DNA from 3 places in the Mesorhizobium sp. M0060 genome. Region 1 is predicted to be linked to each of the others. Evidence: riboswitches for the same ligand, from Rfam matches in the RefSeq annotation. Region 1 holds a riboswitch; each other region holds the start of a gene.

Evidence for each region. A riboswitch is a leader RNA that binds a small molecule or an ion and turns the genes downstream of it on or off. The one in region 1 is predicted to bind cobalamin.
Region 2: linked by a shared signal. The riboswitch ahead of metE (5-methyltetrahydropteroyltriglutamate--homocysteine S-methyltransferase) and the one ahead of NKJ94_RS35515 (CbtB domain-containing protein) in region 1 are both predicted to bind cobalamin.
Region 3: linked by a shared signal. The riboswitch ahead of NKJ94_RS09255 (DUF1636 family protein) and the one ahead of NKJ94_RS35515 (CbtB domain-containing protein) in region 1 are both predicted to bind cobalamin.

What each region holds. Positions count from the first base shown of each region.
Region 1 is NZ_JAMYUP010000097.1:4,935-12,682, reverse strand. Features, by position in the region: gene cobO (cob(I)yrinic acid a,c-diamide adenosyltransferase) at 1-454, opposite strand, end outside; gene cobU (bifunctional adenosylcobinamide kinase/adenosylcobinamide-phosphate guanylyltransferase) at 456-980, opposite strand; gene NKJ94_RS35520 (CbtA family protein) at 973-1,755, opposite strand; gene NKJ94_RS35515 (CbtB domain-containing protein) at 1,770-1,949, opposite strand; cobalamin riboswitch at 1,986-2,181, opposite strand; gene NKJ94_RS35510 (aromatic ring-hydroxylating oxygenase subunit alpha) at 2,323-3,525, shown strand; gene NKJ94_RS35505 (MFS transporter) at 3,494-4,693, opposite strand; gene NKJ94_RS35500 (heparan-alpha-glucosaminide N-acetyltransferase) at 4,949-5,947, shown strand; gene NKJ94_RS35495 (methyltransferase family protein) at 5,944-6,450, shown strand; gene NKJ94_RS35490 (MerR family transcriptional regulator) at 6,454-6,840, opposite strand; gene mgtE (magnesium transporter) at 6,975-7,748, opposite strand, start outside.
Region 2 is NZ_JAMYUP010000052.1:23,476-31,223, forward strand. Features, by position in the region: gene metK (methionine adenosyltransferase) at 1-454, shown strand, start outside; gene NKJ94_RS29725 (adenosine kinase) at 561-1,553, shown strand; gene NKJ94_RS29730 (transposase) at 1,586-2,260, opposite strand; gene NKJ94_RS29735 (MFS transporter) at 2,548-2,817, shown strand; gene NKJ94_RS29740 (helix-turn-helix transcriptional regulator) at 2,862-3,695, shown strand; gene NKJ94_RS29745 (hypothetical protein) at 4,013-4,144, opposite strand; cobalamin riboswitch at 4,822-5,022, shown strand; gene metE (5-methyltetrahydropteroyltriglutamate--homocysteine S-methyltransferase) at 5,118-7,463, shown strand; gene NKJ94_RS29755 (FMN-binding negative transcriptional regulator) at 7,543-7,748, opposite strand, start outside.
Region 3 is NZ_JAMYUP010000006.1:190,008-197,755, forward strand. Features, by position in the region: gene cobN (cobaltochelatase subunit CobN) at 1-3,266, opposite strand, end outside; gene cobW (cobalamin biosynthesis protein CobW) at 3,283-4,320, opposite strand; gene NKJ94_RS09255 (DUF1636 family protein) at 4,317-4,751, opposite strand; cobalamin riboswitch at 4,789-4,994, opposite strand; gene NKJ94_RS09260 (winged helix-turn-helix domain-containing protein) at 5,013-6,221, opposite strand; gene NKJ94_RS09265 (NADH-quinone oxidoreductase subunit A) at 6,556-6,921, shown strand; gene NKJ94_RS09270 (NuoB/complex I 20 kDa subunit family protein) at 6,912-7,493, shown strand; gene NKJ94_RS09275 (NADH-quinone oxidoreductase subunit C) at 7,499-7,748, shown strand, end outside.

The DNA of each region.
Region 1 (7,748 bases):
CGAGATAGTCGTAGCGCAGCGCGATGTTCAGCTCGTCGAGCACCACAAGGCTGATCGACGGCTCGGCCATCAGTTCGAGCGCCCTCGCCCAGGCGGCCTCGGCCGCCGCGATGTCGCGCTTCAGGTCCTGCGTCTCCCAGGTGAAACCCTCGCCCATCGCGTGCCAGACAACGCGGTCGCCGAAGCAAGCAAAGGCGTCCTTCTCGCCGGTGTGCCATTTGCCCTTGATGAACTGGACGACGCCGACGCGCTTGCCGTAGCCGAGCATCCTGAGCGCCAGCCCGAAGGCGGCCGTGGTCTTGCCCTTGCCCGGCCCGGTGTTGACGATCAGCAGCCCCTTTTCGACCGTCTTGGCCGCGACCTCGGCATCCTGCACCGCCTTGCGCTTGGCCATCTTGGCGCGGTGGCGTTCCTCGTCCTTGGGATCGATGCCTTTGTCCCTGATATCAGCCATGTCATTTCACCTTGAGCGGCAGCCCCGCCACCATCAAAAGCACAGTGTCCGCGACCGCCGCGACGTCCTGGTTCAACCGGCCGGCGGCGTCGCGAAACTGTCTTGCCAGCGCATTGTCCGGCACGATACCTTGCCCGACTTCGTTGGAAACCACGAACCACGGTCCGCGCTGCCGTGACAGCACGTCCGCCAGTTTTTGGCATTCGGCCTCGAAATCATGTTCGGCCAGCATTTGGTTGGTCAGCCACAGCGTCAGGCAGTCGATCAGCACCGGCCGGCCGTCAGGCAGCGCCTCGATCGCGCCGGCAAGATCGAGCGGCGCCTCGATGGTCGTCCATCCCGCGCCGCCGCGGCGCGAGCGGTGCAGGGCGATGCGCTGATGCATCTCCTCGTCATAGGCTTGCGCCGTGGCGATATAGCTCCACGGCGCCGGACAAGCCGTTACCAGCCTCTCGGCATGGGCGCTCTTGCCGGAGCGCGCACCGCCGATGACCAGGGTCAGTGCCCCGGCAGCGCGGTCAGGCAAAGCTGTCGCGCAGGCTGGTCGCCGTGCCGGTGAAGCGTCCGCGCACCACGCCGACGACCGCGCCGAGCACCAGCCAGAACACCAGATTGGTCAGCGTCACCGCCACCACGAACTGATGATGCAGGCCTTCCGGGATCGCCGTTTCGAAACTATCGGGCTGCGGCGCGCCGACAATATGCGGCGCCACGATCAACGCTACGGCAAGGATCGCCAGCGGCAACGATCTGCGGAAGGCGATAAGGCCGAGCCCGGCGGCGGTCGCCACCACTGTTGCCCACCACCAGATCTGGCGTTGGACAAGGTCGGCCGCCGGCATCGCCGGCAATTCCGGCGGTAGGCCGAGGCCCGGCGCCAGCGTGAACACGGCAAAGCCGGCCAGCCCCCAGAACAGGCCCTGGCGCCAATTGCCGATGCCGCCGGCGAATTCCGAAACCGCGACCAGGACCAATGCGAAGCCGATGCCGGTGACGATATTGGCAACGACGCTGAAGGCAAAGCGCTCGAAGCCATCGGCCGGCGCCCAGCCTTCGTCCTCAGCCGGAGCCATTGCTTCAGCCGGTGCCGGCGCGGCGCTGCTCATAGCCGTCGTGCCCGCGGCGTTCTCGGCCGGTGCCGCAGGTGCCGCGGCATGGTCATGGCCGCCGCCGGCCTGTTCGTAGACTTCCGCCTTCAGGATGAGCGGCACCGTCGCATAGGCCTGCATGCAGGCGAGAGCGATGCCGGCCACAAGCCCTGCGATCGCCGCGATGAACACGACGTTGCGAAACAGTGTCATGATGTCACCCCTTGTCAGTGGCAGGGAAAGCCCATCGAGTGGCGATAGTCGTGCGCGGCATTGTGGACCGCATCGATATGCGAGAAGCCGACAAAGCCCATGACGAAAATGCCGAGGAATGCAGCAAGCGCCAGCTGCATGAAACGCGACTGCGAGGAGACGGAAGCGCCGAGCGAAACGGAAGCGGTATTCATGTCTTGTCCTTTCGCCCTCCACCCGAGGGCATAGAAGTCAGTTTCCTGTCGCCGGCAGGTCTCCTGGCTCGCGGATCAGCGCCCTTCCCCACCTTCCCGAAGGCGCACCTTCAGTGGCATATGGAGAGGACTACCGCACACAGTTGCGGGGGCAGCCACGGCATTGGGCAAAAAATCGCCCGCACCGCATTCCCTCTTGGTCCCTAATGGAACCGACGACATCAGGGACTATAGGCAGAATCGCCGCGCCCGGCAAACCAAATTCCGCCGGATCGTGTGGCGAATGCGCCGTCTCGCCAAGCCGCCGGCGCCCCGCCCCTGATTGACAATTTTCACCGCCGGGTGTCGGCTGCCGCATGGGAGGAAGCCGGCCATGCAACCCAGCCCGAACGAGCGCGGTCCCTATAACGGCCTGACACGGGCCGAGCCGACGCTGCCGTCGCCCGCCTATTGGGACATCGCGGGCTACCAGCGCGATCTCGACGCCATCTGGCATCGCAAGTGGGTGCTCGTCTGCCGAGAGGCCGACCTTGCCCAGCCGCTGGCTTTCAGGACGTTCCGTATAGGCACGCAAGAGGTCGTCGTGCTGCGCGACGAGACCGGCGAATTGCGCGGCTTCCACAACACCTGCCGGCACCGCGGCTCGCAGCTTTGCCAGGAAAGCGAGGGCCGGCTGAAGGCGCGGCTCATCACCTGCCCCTATCACGCCTGGTCCTATTCGCTGCGCGGCGATCTGGTGCGCGTGCCGTCGAAATCGCTGCCTGACCGCTTCGATAAGGCCGATCATCCGCTCTACCGGGTGGCGCTGTCGGTGTGGCGTGGTTTTGTCTTCGTCAACCTCGCGGAAGACGCTGCCGGCTCGGCTGAAACATCCTTCGATCCGGCATCCGGCAACCTCGCCAACTGGCCGCTGGAAACGCTGCTGAGCGGCCATATGCTGCGCAAGGTGATGAACTGCAACTGGAAGATTTTCTGGGAAAACTTCAACGAGTGCCTGCATTGCCCCGGCGTCCACAAGAACCTGTCGCGGCTGGTGCCGATCTATGGCCGCGGCCTGATGGGCCGCCACGACGATCCCGAATGGGCTCGCCATGCCGACAATGACGCGCCGGAATTTTCCGGCGGCTTGCGGGCAGGAGCCGAGACCTGGTCGCGCGACGGGCGCGTCCACGGCTCGGTCTTTTCCGGCCTGACGCCGGCCGAGCGTACCGCCGGGCAGACCTATGCCACCAGCCTGCCGTCGATGTTCATCGTCGGCCATGTCGACTATGTCAGGACCGTGCGGCTGGTGCCGCTTGGGCCGGAGCAGACCGAACTCACCGCCGAATGGCTTTTTTCGCCCGAAGCGCTCGCCGATCCGGCGGCGGACATCGACAATATCGTCGCCTTCGGTACCCAGGTGCTGGAGGAAGACGCTGATATCTGCGAGGTCAACCAGAAGGGCCTCCGCTCGATGCGCCACAAGGCCGGCGTGCTGATGCCGAGGAATATGAACTGCACCGCTTCCACAACTGGGTGCGCGACCGGCATACGGCGCTTGAACATCAAAGCGATTTGGGCAGATAGCGCCAGGTGACGAAGCCACAGGCAGCGGCCAACACGCCGAGCGTCGCGAAAACCGCGCCCAGGCCGAAGAACGCCAGCACCACCGAATAGACCAGCGGCGGCGTCAGCTCGGAAAAGTCGAGATAGGTGCGGTAGACCGCCGCCATCTGCGCCCGCTCATAGGAGCGCACCGAACGCATGAAGGCGGTCGAGCCCAGCGCATCGAGCGCAATGGTGAAGAAGGCGCCGCAAAGCAGCAATGCGCCGCTGACGAGCGGTGCCGCCTCGCCGACGGCGCCGGCCGCCAGCAGCGTCGCCGACATGGCGAAATAGGCGAACGTCATGGTTCGCCGGCCGCCGAAACGCTTTCCTGCCCTGCCCCAAAAGATGGCCATGAACAGCAGCGCATTGCCGGCCGAAACCAAAAGGCCGCCGGCCAGCTTGCCCTCGCCGGTGATCACCATAAACAACGGCCCATAGACGAAGAACGTCGTCCAGAAGCAGGAGCGGCCGAAGGCGATCAGCCAGGCGAGCCTCAGCCTTGGCTGCGCGACGAAGCGGCCGATATTGGCCAGAGGATTGACCGGCCGTGTCTTGCCGGGGCGGATCGACTGGTTGTCGCCGAGCCGATAGGTCCAGAACAGCGCCAGCAAGGCCATGGCGAAGACGGCCACCGCGCCATGCGCCGCATAGATGCCGAAACGTGTGTAGAGGAAAATGCCGAGCGTCGGCCCGGCGGTCCAGGCAAGCATCGACCACGCCATGCGCAGCGACTCGGCCTGCATGAAGTCGGTCTTGCGGATATGGTCCATGATGTAGAGGTTGAGCGTGATCGCCAGCGCGCCGGCGCCGACGACGCGGCAGAGCATGCCCACCACTTGGCCGGCCAGCGTATGGGTGACGAAGAACAGCGAGCCGACGGCCAGCAGGCAGGCGCCGGCGGTATAGACCCAGCGCCGGGCAAAGCGCCGGATCAGCATCGGCATGAACAGCGTCGCCGACAGGCCGAGCATCGCAACGATCGTGTAGAGGATCGAAACGATCTGCTCGTTGTGCAGAATCTCATAGGCCTGGATCGGGATGACGCTGGACACGGTGGCGCGCGCGAAGGATTCGACCGCATAAAGCGAGGCGAAGGTGCGTGCATCCGCCGGCCGCAAGGCCGCAAGCCAGATCGGATGGCGCACATGTGTAGCCATTGCTTTCCCCGAAGCAGAATCGCCCGAAGCAGGTTTGGAGCACAAATCTGCCGTGGCGTTGCCTCGGCGGGTAACAGGAAACCGACGCCTTCACGGCAAAAAGCGAAGCCGGCCAAAGGCTTTCCGGCTCTGGCCTAAAGCGAGCCATGATGCTGAACGGCCGCAGCCGGTACAACGCGAGGCACGGCCTGCTTCTTTTGTCGGGGGCAACCGTGATAGTCGTCTTGCCGGGGCTGAACCAAGACAACGAGACCAATGAGCATCGACACGCCGACCGCCTCCGTTCAGGACCAACCAAAGTTGAAGCGCATCGCCGCCATCGACATCGCACGCGGCGTCGCTTTGCTTGCCATGGCGAGCTATCATTTCACCTGGGATCTCGAATTCTTCGGTTACACCAATCCCGGCCTCACCGCTTTCGGCTGGTGGAAATTCTACGCGCGCTGCATCGCCTCAAGCTTCCTGTTCCTGGTCGGCGTCAGCCTCTATCTTGCCCATGGCAGAAAGATCCACTGGACCGGCTTCTGGAAGCGTTTCGCCATGGTTGCCGGGGCCGCCCTCGCAATATCGCTGGTCACTCGCATCGCCACGCCGGATGGCTTCATCTTCTTCGGCATATTGCACGAGATTGCGCTGGCCAGCCTGCTCGGCCTGGCGTTCCTGCGGCTGCCAGCGCTGCTGACGCTGCTTGTCGCGGCGTTTGTCGTCGCCGCGCCCGTCTATCTGCGATCCGCGGTTTTCGATCATCCGGCCCTATGGTGGGTCGGGGTGTCGGCGACCAATCCGCGCTCCAACGACTACGTTCCGCTGCTGCCCTGGTTCGGCGCCGTGCTTGCCGGCATCGCGGCTACCAAACTCGCCGCCACCTCCGGCGTGCTGACGCGGCTGTCGACCTTGGCGCCCGGCCGCTGGGCAAATCCGCTGGTCTTCATCGGCCGGCACAGCCTTGCCTTCTATCTGATCCATCAGCCAGTGCTGATCGGCTCGGTCTGGCTGTTTTCGCAAGTCATGCCGGCGCAAGTCGAAACCAGGGAGATGAACTTCCTGAAATCCTGCCAAATATCCTGCGAGCAGACGCGCGACACCGAGTTCTGCTCCAGCTATTGTGTCTGCATGCTGGACACTCTCCAGGGCGAAGCCTCGCTTGATCGGCTTTACAGCAATGACCAGTCCCCGGAGTGGAAGGCGCATATTGGCGAGCTCGCCGGCACCTGCACGGCCAGGACCGAGAGCACGCTGGGAGGACAACAATGACCGACAGTCACCCGAAACCCGTGCAGCAGAGTCCTGGTCAGCCGAAATTGGGGCACATACCATGGCCGCCGCTGATCTATATCGCCGCCATCGCCGTTAGCGTCGCGCTAGGGCTGTTTTATCCGCTGCCATGGATCGGCGATCTTCTCGGCGACATCCTGTTCGCCGCCGGCCTTGTGGCGCTGTTGGCGGTCGCCGCGCTCTGGTTCACGGCGATCCGCACCATGATCCGCGCGAAAACGACGCTCAACCCGAACGGCGTGCCGGATCATCTGGTGACCACCGGGCCCTTCGCCGTCAGCCGCAATCCGATCTATCTCGCCAACACGCTGCTGCTGGTCAGCCTCGCCTTTGTCTTGGGGAGCGCCTGGTTCCTGCTGCTGGCGTTCGTAGCGGCCTTCCTGACGCAGAAGCTGACGATCGAGAGCGAGGAAAAGGTGCTGACGAGCAAATTCGGCAAGAAGTACCGGGACTACGCCAAAAAGGTGCGACGCTGGATCTGAGCCTTAGGTGTTGACGCCGAGTTCTGCCAGCCGCTCGACGCAGGATTCCTCGGCCTGGTCGAGCTCGGCCAGGGTCTCCTCGAGATCGCGGCGTTTCTGGCGCAAATCCTCGCGCTTTTCCTCGATGCGCTTGATCATCAATTTGAGTTGGCCGACCTCGCCGGGCGGCTCCCTGTACATCTGGATGATTTCGCGGATCTCGTTGATCGAGAAGCCGAGCCTCTTGCCGCGCATGATCTGGCGGATGAGATGCCGGTCCGACGGGCGGAACAGCCGCGTGCGGCCGCGCCTTACCGGCTGCACCAGCCCTTCGTCTTCGTAGAAGCGCAACGTCCGCGTCGACACGTCGAATTCGCGGGTCAGCTCCGTTATCGAATAATATTCCCGCATCGTTACTCCAATGCCCCGGCCACGCCGCGAGTTCCCCATGCGGCTTCGCCAGCGTCCAGACGTGTGCCAGAATCGGCAGGCAGGGACCTTCCAAAACCTCGCACGGCATTTACGTAAAAGTCAATTGAGAGGGTTCAGCGCACGCCGAACCACCATGTGGCAAGCCCGAGAAAGGCAAAGAAGCCGACGACGTCGGTGACCGTGGTGACGAAAACCGCCGAAGCCACAGCCGGATCGATCTTGAAGCGGTCGAGCAGCAGCGGGATAAGGATGCCCGCCAGAGCCGCCACGAACATATTGATGATCATCGCAGCCGCAATGATGCCGCCGAGATTGCGATCGTGGAACCAGGCAGCAGCCACGAGGCCGATCAGGATGGCAAAGATGATGCCGTTGATGAAGCCCACCCCGATTTCGCGGCGGATGATGCGGCCGGCATTGTAGATGTCGAGGTCCCTGGTCGCCAGCGCCCGCACCGTGACCGTCATGGTCTGCGAGCCGGCATTGCCGCCCATGCCGGCGACGATCGGCATCAGCACCGCCAGCGCCACGATATGCTCGATGGTGCGGTCGAACAGGCCGATCACCGAGGCCGCCAGGAAAGCCGTCAAAAGATTGACCAGCAGCCAGGGCACGCGCGAGCGCGAGGTCGAAAAGATGCTGTCCGAGAGTTCTTCGTCGCCGACGCCGCCCATGCGCAGCAGATCTTCCTCGGCCTCCTGCTGGATGACGTCGACGACGTCGTCGATGGTCAGCACGCCGACCAGCCGCTCGTTCTCGTCGACGACGGCGGCGGACAGAAGATCGTATTGTTCGAATTCGCGTGCCGCCTCCTCCTGGTCCATGGTGGCCGGGATGGCATGCCTGGTCTCATGCATGACCTCTTCGACCTTGACCGAGCGCTTGGT
Region 2 (7,748 bases), on a different contig from region 1:
CGACTGCGGTCTCACTGGACGCAAGATCATCGTCGATTCCTATGGTGGGATGGGTCGTCACGGCGGCGGCGCCTTTTCGGGCAAGGACCCGTCCAAGGTTGACCGCTCAGCTGCCTATGCGGCCCGGTATGTCGCAAAGAATATCGTCGCTAGCGGACTTGCGGACGTCTGCGAGGTGCAGCTTGCTTACGCAATCGGCGTGGCCAGTCCGGTTTCTGTCATGGTCAACACGTTCGGGACAGCGAGGGTTGAGGAAAGAAGGATCGAGCGCCTCATTCTTGAGTTGTTCGATCTCAGACCGAAGGGCATTATCAAGATGCTTGATCTCTTACGCCCTATATACCGCAACACCGCGACCTATGGCCATTTCGGCCGTGAAGAGCCTGATTTCACCTGGGAGAAGACAGACAGGGCCGACGAATTGCGTCGCGAGGCAGGACTTGCCGCCCCGTGAGGGCTGGCGCCGAACGGATTGGCAATCGGAAAGCCCATTCCCACTGGCCAGACCCGCCCGCGGCCGGCATGCCTGAAAGCCGGTGGGCTTTTGGGAGACATCATTGATGCCGGACTATGACGTGCTTTGTATCGGGAATGCCATCGTCGACATCATCGCCCAGTGTGACGAGGCGTTCCTGGAGACGAACGGCATCATCAAGGGCGCGATGAATTTGATCGACACGAGGCGCGCCGAACTGCTCTACAGCCGCATGGGCCCGGCGATCGAAGCCTCGGGCGGCAGCGCCGGCAACACGGCGGCGGGCGTGGCCTCCTTCGGTGGTCGCGCCGCCTTCTTCGGCAAAGTCTCCAACGACGCGCTCGGCGAAATCTACGCGCACGACATCCACGCGCAGGGCGTCGCCTTCGACACAAAACCGCTCGACGGCGAACCACCGACGGCGCGCTCGATGATCTTCGTCACGCCGGACGGCGAGCGCTCGATGAACACCTATCTCGGCGCCTGCATCGAACTCGGCCCGGAGGACGTCGAGGTCGACAAGGCCTCGGGCGCGGCGGTCACCTATTTCGAGGGCTATCTGTGGGACCCGCCGCGCGCCAAGGAGGCGATCCGGCAGACGGCGAAGCTCGCCCATGCCGCCGGGCGCGAAGTGTCGATGACATTGTCGGACTCGTTCTGCGTCGATCGCTACCGCGACGAGTTCCTCGATCTGATGCGCTCCGGCACCGTCGACATCGTCTTTGCCAACAGCCACGAGATCAAGTCGCTCTACCAGACCGCGTCTTTCGACGAGGCGCTGGCGCTTATCCGCAAGGATTGCAAGATCGCCGCCGTCACCCGTTCGGAAAAGGGCTCGGTCATCGTGCGCGGCGACGAGACGGTCACCATCGAAGCCACCAGGATCCGCGAGCTGGTCGACACGACAGGCGCCGGCGACCTCTACGCCGCCGGCTTCCTCTACGGCTACACGCAAGGCCGCAGCCTAAAGCAGTGCGGCGATCTCGGCTCGCTGGCGGCCGGGCTGGTCATCCAGCAGATCGGCCCAAGGCCAAGGCAGAATCTGCGCCGAGAGGCCGAGCAGGCGGTATTGCTGTAGGTGGGGAGCCAAGAACCAGCTGCCCACCCTTCTTAATCCAGCCCGAGCCTTTTCTTCAGTTCCGCATTCTCCTTGCGGAGACGATCGGCAAGCAGGCTCTTTAGCCGCTTGTTTTCTTCCTCGAGCGCGACGAGATCCTTCAGCCCGTCACTGTCCGCCGCCGGCGCCGCCGCCTTCTTCCAAAGATAATATGTCTGTTCCGAGATGCCGGCTTGCTTCACCGCACTCTTGAGAGTAGCGCCGCCGCCGATCGAGGTCTCGATCTGCGCCAGCTTCTGGGCACGATCCTTCGCGGAGTAGCTCTTTCGGCCTGTTCGCGCTGACGGCGGTGCTTCAGTGGCCGCGGATATCGGCTTGGCGCCGTTCTTGCGGGCAGGCGAGCTCGCCTCAGCTTCTGGCTTCCTCGACCGCCGCGCTCTCGCCTTCGGTTTTGGCGTTTCCGTTTTGTCTGCCGGTTCTCTAACTACTGCTGACTCGGTTTCCAGAGGATTGGCCATGAAATGCTCCACTCGCGGTTCGTGCAAAGGTTCAGCATCAAGGGCCACTACGGTAGAGTCAACAAGCTGACGATTTAACGGCTCGACTTCCTTTGTTGTCTCGGCCATCGCCGCGGCGATGTCGAAATTGCCCCAGATGGAACGTGCGGATTTTTGATAATTGCGCTTTTGTTTGACTTCCACGGTGAATGGTCGCGTCTGCCGCCTCATAGTTCCTTCCTGAATAGGAGAATGAAGTCGCCGCTCGAATTTTTGGCGCTTCCTGCTTAGCGCGGAGCATTATCGTATAGCCGCTCAACGGGCAAGTGATGCCGGTCTGATGGCTGACCCATCTGGGGAGATTTGAGCGGCTTCGCGCGTCCTGCGCATGCCTGTAAGGCCGCCAAGTTTTCTGGGTTAGCAGGCGCGCACTGTGGCAGCTTGGCTTGTACGGCGAGGCCATGGTTGAGTGAGGCGAAACAAATCCAGCCCCGCGGTCAATCCCGAGGCTTCCCACAATGGCGAAGAGAACATCTTCACTCGTTCCTTTTGAGCACAAGACCTTCCGTTCGCTATGGTCGGCTGCACTCATTTCGAACCTTGGCACCCTAGTGGAAGGTGCGGCGGCAGCTTGGCTGATGACGAGCATCGCAGCAGTAATTTTTGATCGCCCATTCGTGCTGTGTACCAGCCCTGTGTCTTGCGCAAGTGGTCACGAACGGCTGCCGGAGCCTCGAAGACGCCCTAAAAACACATGCTGCGATTTTTCAACACGCTCGACGTGTTAGATTAATTCATCCACAATGCGTGTGTTGAACACGCGAGGTGAGTTATGAACATGAAAGAGCTTAGGGTTCGACTGGGCATGACTCAAAAAGATTTGGCAGAGCAGATGGCAACGACGCAACAGACTGTGGCCCGTTGGGAAACAGGCAAAACGCAGTTGAACGTCGAGCAGATCAAGGACCTTTGTCTCACGTTGAAATGCACGGTCGAGGAGCTGCTGGGCTGGAAGATTGATGTCGAGGAGTGGCGCACGAGCCCGTTTGCAATTGCCGATGCCGAAACGCGATACGGCACGCTCAGAATCAAGACGACTGTTGGCAGCCGCCAATATCCTATCGATGAAAAGGCGCGTGAATCGATTTTACGTCAGTTGAAGGAACTTCATAATCTGCGTAGGAATAACACTAGCAGGCCATGGCTGTATTGTTGGAGCCTTGACAACAAAATACTCTTGATAAATCCGCAATATGTCCGCACCATTGAGCTCATCGGTGACGATGTAGAGGAGATGCCAGGGTATTATCATCCAGAAATCTATCGGGCTTTGGATGACTGGGATAAGGGTGAGGTTTCAGGAAAGCTGAAGAAAGAATGCGATGCCATCATCGCAGAGATGGGTGATCAGGAAGCCGTGCGCATGGCCTCGTATGTTCGCGTCACATATGACGACGGAGAAGATGAGTGGAACTTCTTGGATGAAGAAACTGCTACGACTTTCTTCGGATTGGAAGCTGCGACCTTTGACGTTCCCCAGTGTAGTTTCGCCGAAGTGGAGGAAGAAGGTTACTACCGAGCGCGATACGCCAACCTTGATCGCGTCGCGGTGATGGAGGTTCCAAGCGACCGTTATCACAGATTGACCGCGCCCGAGGAAGCTTAGAACCATCCACGAAGGGCGCATGTTGCATCTCGACCTTGCGTGGTGCGTTTTCAGTACGAGATGACGTTAAGCGTAGGTAGTGGCAGGTAAGAGTGCTCGACCAGAAGCTCAACTGCCTCCTCAATATCGCTGCCGATGTGCCGCAGGACACGTCCACGGGAGCGTGGATAGGCGTGAAGTTCCTGCACTCCACGGTCCGCTCTCCCATCGCCGGTGTGTGCCCGACGCCATCTTGTGGACGAGCTTGGCCGCCTGCACCCGGTTGTATTCCGGCTTGCGGTCCGCCTGGGCGGTCCGCCGCGATGGCTATCTCCATGTCAATCGGCGCCGAACTTTGACTGCCCGCTGCTTTTGATGAATTTGGCGAGGTCCCGCGCATAATCACTCTTGGTCTTCTCCTTGAGGCCCTGTGTCGCGAACTTGTGGTCCAGCAGGGCAAACAGGTCCAAGTCCCCTTCCGCCTGTGGCGCTGGCTTGCCCCTCACCGCCCTCGGCTCCCAATTGGGGACCGCTTCTGCGCGCTGCACCGTGGCGATTGTCCGCCCAAGACGCATCACAAGATCGAACGCCAAACCGTGCGCGTGCACGACGATTTGCCGCTCAGGCCTCATTTGGACAGGACTTGAGCTGGCCCGGTGGTTTGAGCCGGGTTACTTGAGCCGGTGGGCTGCGAACAAGCAGTTCGAGACATTGGCCTCGATCACTTCGCAACACGCCGCTGCGCCTGGCCTCGGTGTGCTCCCCCCGAAATCGTTGTGTCATATCACCGAGGGCATCACGGCCAACAGCTTCCACATGGGCAACAGCCTCGCCATTGAGCCGAATATGGTCGCGAGCAGATCACCAACGAAGCGGTCGGAACCTCGGAGCCGAAGTTCGACGCCGAGGTGGTTCGCATGATGCGCTAAGCAGCACCACGGCGCTTGCCGGTATGTTTGCTGCCGGCAGCCGACGAACTCCTATCCTCCTGGACAAGGGCGCCGTGCGTTACTGATTTGATTTACCGGCCGCTCAAGGCTTCCACAGTTTTCGCTTTCGAGGCGACCTTTGGAACATGCCAACGGAAATTTAACATAACGACATAAACATTTCTTTATGCGGCGTTGACAAAGAAGCGAACTGCTGTAATTGTCTCCCGCGTCGTGGTTCTCCGTACGGCGCTGCCGCAGCGGAGCTAAGAGGGAAGCCGGTGCGATGCCGGCGCTGCCCCCGCAACTGTTAGCGGCGAGCCAACCCCACTCATGTCACTGAGGCGAATAGCCTTGGGAAGACGGGTAGAGGCTATGACCCCGCGAGCCAGGAGACCTGCCACGGCGAATTACGTCCACGGGCGGGGTGTCTCGGTGGCCGCTGCAGCCTGGCGTTCGTGCCGGCCTGCTAGCGCCTTCCTTGTCACCGACGCCCCAACCATCGGGGTCTGGCATGACTGTCTCTCAGCAAATTCCTGTAGCAACGCTCGGCGTGCCCCGCTTCGGTCGTCGGCGAGAACTGAAATTCGCGCTTGAAAGCTACTGGTCCGGAAAATCGTCCGCTGCCGACCTTCTCACGACCGCGAAGGCGCTCCGTGCCGCTAGCTGGGAGGAGCAGCACGATCGCGGCGTGTCGAAAATCCCGTCGAACGACTTCTCGCTCTACGACCATGTGCTCGACACCGCAGCCATGGTCGGCGCCGTTCCATCCCGTTACGGCTGGAATAGCGGCGAGGTTCCACTTGACATCTACTTCGCAATGGCGCGGGGCAACCAGGGTCAGACGGAGGATTGTCGACACGCTGGTCACCAGCAGGCGGCTCATCGGTCTGATGTAACCGCGATGGAAATGACCAAGTGGTTTGACACCAACTATCACTACATTGTGCCGGAACTCAACGATGATCAGACGTTCGCCCTCTCGTCGACGAAACCGGTCGATTACTTCATCGAGGCTAAAGCTCTCGGCGTTCACACACGCCCAGTCATCCTTGGACCGATCACCTTCCTCAAGCTGGCGAAATCGCCTGCCGAAGGATTCGATCCCATCGCGCTCCTGCCGCGGCTGCTGCCCGTCTACGAGCAACTCCTGCAGAGGCTGAAGCTGTCTGGAGCCGACTGGGTGCAGATCGATGAGCCAGCGTTTGTCCTCGATCTGAACCCGAACGAACGAGCTGCGTTCGAATTCGCCTATGGCCAGTTGTCGAAAGCCGCGCCCGAGCTGAAGATCATGCTGGCTACCTATTTCGGGCCGCTGGGAGACAATCTCGAAACCGCGGTTTCTCTGCCCCTGGCCGGGCTGCATATTGATCTCGTGCGCGCTCCCGAGCAGCTGGAAACGGTGGGTCGGCTCGCACCGAAGGATCTGGTGCTCTCGCTTGGCTTGATCGATGGCCGCAACGTCTGGCGTGCGAACCTGCCCGCCATTCTCGACCGCATCAAACCGATCGTCGCCGGCTGGCCCTTGGACCGCGTCGAGATCGCGCCTTCTTGCTCGATGCTGCATGTGCCGATCGACCTCCGCATGGAGACGGAACTCGACGCGGACATCAGGTCGTGGCTCGCCTTCGCGGCCCAGAAGACCGACGAGTTGGTGTTGCTTGCCCGGGCCCTGTCCCAAGGCAGGGATGCGGTGGCAGGCGCGTTGAAAGCGTCTGCCGAGGCTGCCGCCACTCGCGTGACATCCACGAAGATCCATGACCCGCTGGTTGAGGGGCGGATCGCCAGCATTGACGACAGCATGAAGCGACGAGAGAGCGCTTTTGCCGAGCGCTCCAGAGTCCAGGCCGGCACGCTCGGGCTGCCGCCGTTCCCGACGACGACCATCGGGTCCTTCCCGCAGACGCCGCAGGTACGCAGGGCGCGGGCCGCTCATGCGAAGGACCAGCTGAGCTATGTCGACTACGAGACCTTCCTGAAGAAGGAGATCGAGGCTGCAATTCGCTGGCAGGAAGAGATCGGGCTGGACGTGCTGGTGCACGGTGAGTTCGAACGAAACGACATGGTACAGCATTTCGGCGAGCAGCTGTCCGGCTTCGCCTTCACCCAGCATGCCTGGGTGCAGAGCTATGGGTCGCGTTACGTGCGCCCCCCCATCATCTTCGGCGACGTATCGAGGCCCAATCCGATGACGCTGCGCTGGTGGCAGTTCGCCCAGTCGCTTACGGAAAACCCTGTGAAGGGAATGCTCACAGGCCCAGTGACCATTCTCAACTGGTCATTTGTTCGCGACGACGTACCCCGCTCCGAAGCATGCCGCCAGATCGCGCTCGCCATCCGCGACGAAGTGACGGATCTCGAATGGTCCGGCGCAAGGATGATCCAGATCGATGAGGCCGCGTTTCGCGAAGGATTGCCACTCCGCCAGTCTGATTGGAACGACTATCTCGACTGGGCTGTCGAATGCTTCCGGATCGCTTCAACCGGTGTAAAGGACGCGACTCAAATCCATACCCACATGTGCTATTCGGAGTTCAACGAGATCATCGACGCGATCGCTGAAATGGATGCGGATGTCATATCGATTGAGACGTCGCGCTCGAAAATGGAACTGCTGGACGCCTTCACGAGCTCCAAATATCCGAATGAAATCGGGCCCGGAGTCTACGACATTCACTCACCACGGGTCCCGGAAGTCGGCGAGATTTCGGATCTCGTCATGCTTGCCCGCGAGCGACTGTCCGATGCCCAACTGTGGGTAAACCCGGACTGTGGCCTCAAAACCCGCAAGTGGGAGGAGGTCCGCCCTGCCCTCATGAACATGGTTGCTGCAGCACGCGCGCTCCGGGAGAAAGTGTAGGCCGGAAGGTTTCCTGGTTGCTCACCATGTGGTGAGTTAGCGGCTGCCGCATGTGGGCCGTGAATGTGCCAAAACGCGATCACATCCTTTGAAATAAGTCACTCGAGCGAGAAAGTGCACTTTCCTTCGGCACGTGTCCTAATCGCGCAGGAATAAAGGGAACCGTTTTCTCTCCCTGTGACGTGTCGAGTTCGAAGGGGATGTGATTGGCGTCGAGACCGCTCCGGCCATGGGTTATCAGCATGCCAAGTGCGCTGTTCTCGATCAGTTCGTAAAGGACTTCTC
Region 3 (7,748 bases), on a different contig from region 1:
TCGACGGTCTCGGCGAATTCCGAGGCGCCGCGCGGCCCGTGCCGCATCTGGCCGGCGATGAAGCGTGGATTGACGGCACGCGCCCGCACGACGCGCGACACGGCCTCGCTCACCGAGCGTGGCTTTGGCTTTTGCGGGTCCGTGGTGTCGAGGACGATGACGTCGGCGTTCTTGCCGAGTGTTGCAAGGGCTGCCGAAAAGCCGCCGATGAAGGCGACATCGGCCGAGCCTTCGAGGATGTCGCGGCCGGGATCGTCGCCGGTGTGGACGAGAAGGTCGGCCTCGGCGATGCGGCCCTCGAACGCGCCGGGTACCGAAACCCCTTCGCCCTCTGCGCCGCCATAGGCATGCGAGGTGGCGTCGAGATAGGCGCGGCCGATCTCTTCGCGCCCCGCCCAGTCGCCGCTCGACAATAAGTCCTCGACGCCGGCGCCGTAGGTGCCGGGCGAGGTGCCGAAAATGCGTGGGCTGATCTTGCCGTCGGCGCGAGTCTTGGCGGCAAGCGGGTTTTCCGACGCGTCCTCGTCGCGGGCGGCGACGGCGTTGGCTGCAGCGTCGATCAGCGCGATCTGGGTCGGGAACATGTCGCGGAACAGGCCTGAAATGCGCCAGGTGACGTCAACACGCGGGCGGCCGAGCGCTGCCGGCGGCAGCACCTCGATGCCGGTGACGCGGCCGGTGACGGAATCCCATTGCGGCCGGCAGCCCATCAGCGCCAGGCCTTGCGCGATCTCTTCGCCACCGGTGCGCAGCGAGGCCGAGCCCCAGAGATCGATAACCAGCGAGCGCGGCCAGTCGCCATGCGATTGCATGTAGCCGCGCAAGACCTCGTCGGCCGCCGCCCTGCCGAGATCGAAGGATGTCGGCGTCGGCATGGTGCGCGGGTCGGCGGTGAACAAATTGCGGCCGGTGGGCAGCACATCGCGCCGGCCACGCGCCGGCGCGCCAGCGGGACCGGCGGGGACGTGGCGGCCGTCGAGGGCGGCAAGCAGTGCGGCTTGCTCGGCTGCCGCGCTTTGCCGCCGCAGTGGATCGGCCTCGCCATTGGGCGAGCGGCCGTAGATGTGCAGGCCGTCCTTGATGGCGAAATCCTTGAGATCGCAGAGCCAGGCGTCGATGCGACGCAGCGCTTCGTCGGGGGCGTCGGTTCCGGCGACACCCGCCTCGGACGCGAGCCCGGTCGTTTGGGCGGTTTCGACGATCAGCTTCGCCAGCCGGTCGCGGCGGCGGCGGTCGAGCCCGTCGGCCTGGGCATATTCGTCGACCAGTCGTTCAAGCCTGTGCTGGTTTTCGTCCAGCCCGGCGCCGGTCAGCGGCGGCGGCAGATGGCCAAGCGTGACGGCGGCAATGCGCCGCTTGGCTTGTGCTGCCTCGCCTGGGTTGGAGACGATGAAGGGATAAATGACGGGCAGGGCGCCGGTGACGATCTCGGGAAAACAGGCTTCGCTAAGCGCGACGGTTTTGCCGGGCAGCCATTCCAGCGTGCCATGCGCACCGACATGGACGAGGGCATGGACGCCGAGGGACTTGCGCAGCCAGAGACCAAAAGCGATAAGCGCATGGCGCGGCGGCAGCGTCGGGTCGTGATAGTCGGCACGGCGGTCGGCCGAACGCCCGCGATCGGGAGCCAGCGCCACGGTGACGTTGCCGAAGGTGGCTGCGCGGAAGGGGAATTTTGCCGTAGGCGCTTGAACACCCCCCTCGCGCAAACCTGTCTCATCTTCAGCCTTCCCCCAAGCCGCCTCCACCGCAGTGATTGCCGCCGTCGGCAATTCTGTGGAGAAGGCCAGATAGTCCGCCAGACCCAATTCTTCGCCGCCGCGCTCCAGCACCTCAAGCAACTCACGCGGCGTTTGCGGAATTCCTTCAACGGCGTAGCCCTGCTCTCTCAGGTCATGCAGCATCGCCAGCACGCTGGACGGCACGTCGAGGCCAACGGCGTAGCCGGTGCGGCCGGGGGCGCTCGGATAATCGGGGATCAGGATGGCGAGCTTGCGTTCGGCGCGCGGCGTGCGCTGCAGGCGCACGAAGGCTTCGACACGGTTCGCCACCTGCGCCACGCGGTCCGGCTCCGGCCGGTTGGCGAGGGCGCGGAAGGCCAATGCGGGATCGGTCTCGCTTTCGCTCTTGAACGAAATGGCGCCGGCGAGGATGCGGCCGTCGAGTTCCGGCAGGACGACATGCATGGCGAGGTCGGCGGGCGCAAGGCCTCGCTGATTGTTTTGCCAAGTGTCGCGGCGTGTCGTCGCGACGATCACCTGGAACACCGGCACGCCGGCGCGGTCGAATAGGGTTTCGACGCCGGGCTCGGCGCCCGAGGCGAAGGCGGTCGCGGTGATGATTGCGGCAGGCTTCAACGATGCAAGCACGGTCTCGACGAAGGCGAGCGACGCGGGGTCCTTGAGGCTGGAGACGAAGATCGGCACGGGAACCATGCCGCGCGCTGTCAGCGCTTCAAAAAGCGCGTCGATGGGCGCGACATCGGCGGCGAGCAGCATCGAACGGTAGAAGAGGATTGGGATGACGGGGGCGACCTCTCCCTCCCCCTCGAGGGGAGGGTGGCCCGCAGGGCCGGGTGGGGTCGTTGCGGAAGTGCTCGACGCTTTCTGTTGGCGCGCTTCAAAGTGTTGGCACGCTTCAGAGAGGACCCTACCCCCGGCCTGCGGCCGGACCCTCCCCTCGAGGGGGAGGGGAACGTCGCGCTGTACGACGCCTAGTCCTGGTTGATAGTAGCCGACTTTCGGCACGCTGACCGGTTCGGCGACAGCCGCGTCTTGCCCCGCCAGTCGCGCCAGCCTCTGCACCAGCGCCGTCATATTTGCCGGGCCGCCTTCGCGGAAATAGTCGAGCAATCCATCGAGCTCTTCGCGCGGCAACGTCGAGCATTCGATCAGCCGCAAATCCTCGTCGCGGCATTCGCCGGGCAGCAGCGCCAGTTTTATGCCGCGCGCCCGGGCGGTCGAGGCAAGCTGGCCGCAGCCATAGCGCCACCACTCATAGCCGCCGAGGATGCGGACCAGGATAACCTTGGCGTGCCGGGCAACGCTGTCGATCCACAGGTCTACGGACATCGGATGGCGCAGATCGCGCAAGGCCGCGAGCCGCATCGACGGCAAGCGATCCGCATCTGCCTTCCACGCCGCCGCCAACCCTGCCAGGTCGCTGTCGGTGAAGGACAGCGCCACGACATCCGCAGGCGTTTGCCTGAGATCAACAGGCTCGGCGAGATCGTCGAGCGAGGCGGATGTGGTGGTGAGGATGTGCATCGCGGTTCGTGCTTTGTCAGCCGGCGAGTATACGCTCGATGGCCGGGCGGTTCAGCCCTTTCAGTCCGATGACGACGAGGCGCGAGCGGCGATCGTCTTCTGCGGTCCAGGCGCGGTCGTAATAATGGTTGACGCGCGGACCGACCGCCTGCAGCAAGAGTCGCATCGGCTTGCCACCGACCTCGACGAAACCCTTGACGCGCAGCACGTTTTCTTCCTCCGCAGCCGTGGCGACGCGCTGTGCCAGCTCGTCCGGATTGGACACCGACGCGATGTCGATGACGAACGAATCGAAATCGTCATGCTCGTGGTCGAGTTCGTCATCGTGATGGGTCTTGCGGTTCTCGATGTCGTCCTCGACGGCGAGGCCGAGGCCGAGCAGCACAGACGGATCGACCTTGCCTTGTGAGGTCGGCACGATCTTCACCGCGCGCGCCACGTGCTTGCCGATGACGGCATTGGCGCGGGCCGAGCCGGCGGCGTCCATCAGGTCGCTCTTCGACAATATGATCAGGTCGGCGCAAGCGAGTTGGTCTTCGAACACCTCCTCGACCGGATCGTCATGGTCAAACGTCTCGTCCTGCGCGCGCTGCGCCCGCAGGGCGTCCATGTCATTGGCGACGCGGCCATCGGCCAGGGCCGGTCCGTCGACCACGGCAATGACGCCGTCGACCGTCACCCGGCTCTTCACCGACGGCCATTGGAAGGCCTGGACCAGCGGCTTGGGCAGAGCGAGGCCGGAGGTTTCGATCAGGATATGGTCGACCCTCGGCGTCAGCGACAGGATCTGGTCCAGCGCGGGGACAAAATCGTCGGCGACGGTGCAGCAGATGCAGCCATTGGCCAGTTCGACGATGTTTTCCTCGGGGCAAGTTTCAATGCCGCAGCCCTTGAGAATCTCGCCGTCGATGCCGATGTCGCCGAACTCGTTGACGATGATGGCCAGCCGCTTGCCTTTGGCATTTTCGAGCAGATGGCGGATCAGCGTCGTCTTGCCGGCGCCGAGAAAGCCGGTGACGACGGTGCAGGGCACGCGGGAGACGGAAGCGGTCATATCTGATCCTTCAAAAGGTCGAGGGGAGGGATTCGAGCCACAAGGCCGCGCTTCAGGCAATCGGGGCGGCCGCGCCATGGAATGAGACCGTCCGTCGAGGTGGCGAAGAGCTTTGCGCCGGCGACGAGGTCGGCGCCGCTGGTCGTGGTCAGATCGCCGAAGACATAGCTCCAGCAGCCGTCGCGCAGGATGGCGGCGCTGAGCCGGCGCTTGCAGTTGCCGAGGCACTCGACGCTGCGGATGCGGATATTTTCGCCGGAGGCGGCGCTGCGCGTGTCCTCGGCGAGCAACTCGCCGGCGCGAGGATGAGCGTCCGAGCCGGTTTCGTCGCGGCAGGAAGAGCAGACGATCACGGTAACGCCGGCCAGGGAATCGCCATGGCCGGACAATAAATCCGCTGTCTCAGCCAAAAAACTGCTGTCGCGTTCCAAATCAGGCTCCTTGCCCGGAAAACCCGCCAGGCGATCGGATTCTTTGTCCTAGACGGCAGGTCTCCTGGCTCGCGGGTCATCGCCTTGATGCCGCCTTCCCGGGAACGTCCCAGTGGTTTTCGGCCGAGGCTCGTCGCTTACAGTTGCGGGGACAGCCGCGGATTTGAAATCTTGCGATCTCGCACCGCATTCCCTCTTGGCTCCTCCCTTTGCCGAGAGGAGACCGTCTGAAGCGGATTTAGGCTTGTGGAGGCAGTTGTGTCAACGCACGTCTACGGCGGCAACATCGGCGAGCGGCTGGCCTAGGTCCCCGGCAGCCGTCACCTCGATGCGCTCAAGCCCGAGCCAGCCCTGCATCAGCTTCAGTTCCTCGAAGAGTTGGGCCGCGGTTTCAGCCGGCGCGCCGGGTTCGGCGTAGGCGGCATGGACACGCAGCACGCCGGCCGGGCGGTCGGCCTTGAGGTCAACGCGCGCCACGATCCTGTCGCCGAGCAGGAAAGGCAGCACATAGTAGCCGTATTGGCGCTTTTCGGCCGGCGTGTAGATCTCGATACGGTAGCGGAAGTCGAACAGTCTTTCGGTGCGCGACCGCTCGAAGACGACCGGATCGAACGGGGCAAGCAGGGCGCGTGCCTCGATCTTGCGCGGAAAACGGGCGTCCTTGTGGAGATAGGCTGTTTTATCCCAGCCTTCGACGCGTACCGGCAATAGCTCGCCCGCCTCGACCAGTTCCTCGATCCGGCCCTTGATGTCGGCGGGAGAGAGGCGGAAATAGTCGCGCAGGTCGCCTGCTGTCGCAACGCCGTGGGCGCGGGCGGAGATACGCAGCAATTCGCGATGCGCGTCCTCCGCGGAGGGCACCGGCAGGGCTAGGATCGCCGGCGGCAGCACGCGTTCGGGCAGATCATAAAGCCGCTCGAAGCCGCGACGCGACGCCGTTGTGATGCGGCCGGCCCAGAACAGCCATTCGAAAGCGTGCTTGGCGTCGCTCCAGCCCCACCAGCCGCCGGAGCCTTTCTGGCCTTCGAGAGCGGATGCGGCGACTGGGCCGCGATCAACCACCGCGCGATAGATGTCTTCAATGTAGGCGACGCGTTCACGCCCCCATTTCGCCAGCCCCAGATACATCTCGTCGCCGCGCTCGGCCCGCTGCATGCGCCAGCGCATGAGCGGATAGGTCTCGACCGGCAGGAACGAGGCTTCGTGTGCCCAATATTCGAAAACCAGGCGCTTGCGCGTCACGGCGGCGTCGTCGAGCAGCGCCAGCTTGTAGCGGCCAAGCCGCGAATAGAGCGGCATATAATGGGCGCGCACGACAGCGCTGACGGAATCGATCTGCAGCAGGCCGGTACGGGCAAGCACCCGGGCCAAATGCCGGCGGTCGGGCGTGCCGGTAGGGCGCGGGTCATTGAATCCCTGTGCCGCCAGCGCGATGCGGCGGGCCATGGCGAGCGAGATTTTTTCCTTTATCAAGGCGGCATCCTGATGATGTCAGACAGAGCAGAGGACCTGCGATTCCGCGCCATGCTAGCAGGGTTTTGGCGGGATCCATGTCAGGAGAGAAAAGTGGAGTGAAAAGTGAAGGAAATCAAACAGGAGCGGATCGGACCAGTTTTCCCGGATATGCCGTTCAGCGCCGCGATTTGAACAAGGTTTGACTTGCTTCGCCGAAAGCGCTGCGCTAACCCTCGCCGCGTTGCAGCATAGAGCCCCTAAAACGGTTCAGTGGTTAAACTGTCACGCTTCCGCAAGTGGGTCCCGTGCTGTAATCAGAGTGGATTGGCCGCCAACGGAAAGCTGCAGCATGAACGCATTGTTGAGTTCGTACCTGCCCATCGTCCTGTTCATCGGCGTGGCGCTGGTTGTCGGCCTGGCGCTGCTTGCCGCACCCTTCCTGGTGGCCTATCGCAACCCCGATCCGGAAAAGCTTTCGGCCTATGAGTGCGGCTTCAACTCGTTCGACGACGCCCGCATGAAGTTCGACATCCGCTTCTACCTGGTGTCGATCCTGTTCATCATCTTCGATCTGGAGGTGGCCTTCCTGTTTCCGTGGGCGGTGTCGTTCAGCCAGATCGGCATGCTCGGTTTCTGGTCGATGATGGTGTTTTTGGCGGTGCTGACCATCGGCTTTGCCTATGAATGGAAAAAAGGAGCGCTGGAATGGGATTGAACGACAGTTCCGGCACGCTCGTCGCGCCGAAGCCCAAAGGCCTCATCGACCCCAACACCGGCAGGCCGATCGGGTCTGACGACCCGTTCTTCCTGGAGATCAACAACGAGCTCGCCGACAAGGGTTTTCTCGTCACCTCGACCGAGGCGCTGATCACCTGGGCGCGCAGCGGTTCGCTGATGTTCATGACGTTTGGCCTCGCCTGCTGCGCCGTCGAGATGATCCATACCTCGATGCCGCGCTATGACTCGGAGAGGTTCGGCGTTGCGCCTCGCGCGTCTCCGCGCCAGTCCGACATCATGATCGTTGCCGGCACGCTGACCAACAAGATGGCGCCGGCGCTGCGCAAGGTCTACGATCAGATGCCGGAGCCGCGCTACGTCATCTCGATGGGCTCCTGCGCCAATGGCGGCGGCTATTATCATTATTCCTATTCGGTGGTGCGCGGCTGCGACCGCATCGTGCCGGTCGACATCTACGTGCCCGGCTGCCCGCCGAGCGCCGAAGCGCTGCTCTACGGCATCCTTCTCCTTCAGAAGAAGATCCGCCGCACCGGCACGATCGAGCGGTGAGCGGCATGACCCAGGCGTTGAATGACCTCTCGACCTATCTCGGCGAGAAGCTGATCGGCCGGATCGGCGAGGCGGTGTTCGCTTATGGCGAGCTCACCATTTCTGTCGAACCGCGCGACCTGATCGAGGTGACGACCTTCCTGCGCGACGACCCGAAATGCCAGTTCATTTCGATCATCGACGTCTGCGGCGCCGATTATCCGTCGCGGGCGAAGCGCTTCGACGTCGTCTATCATCTGCTTTCGCCGAAACAGA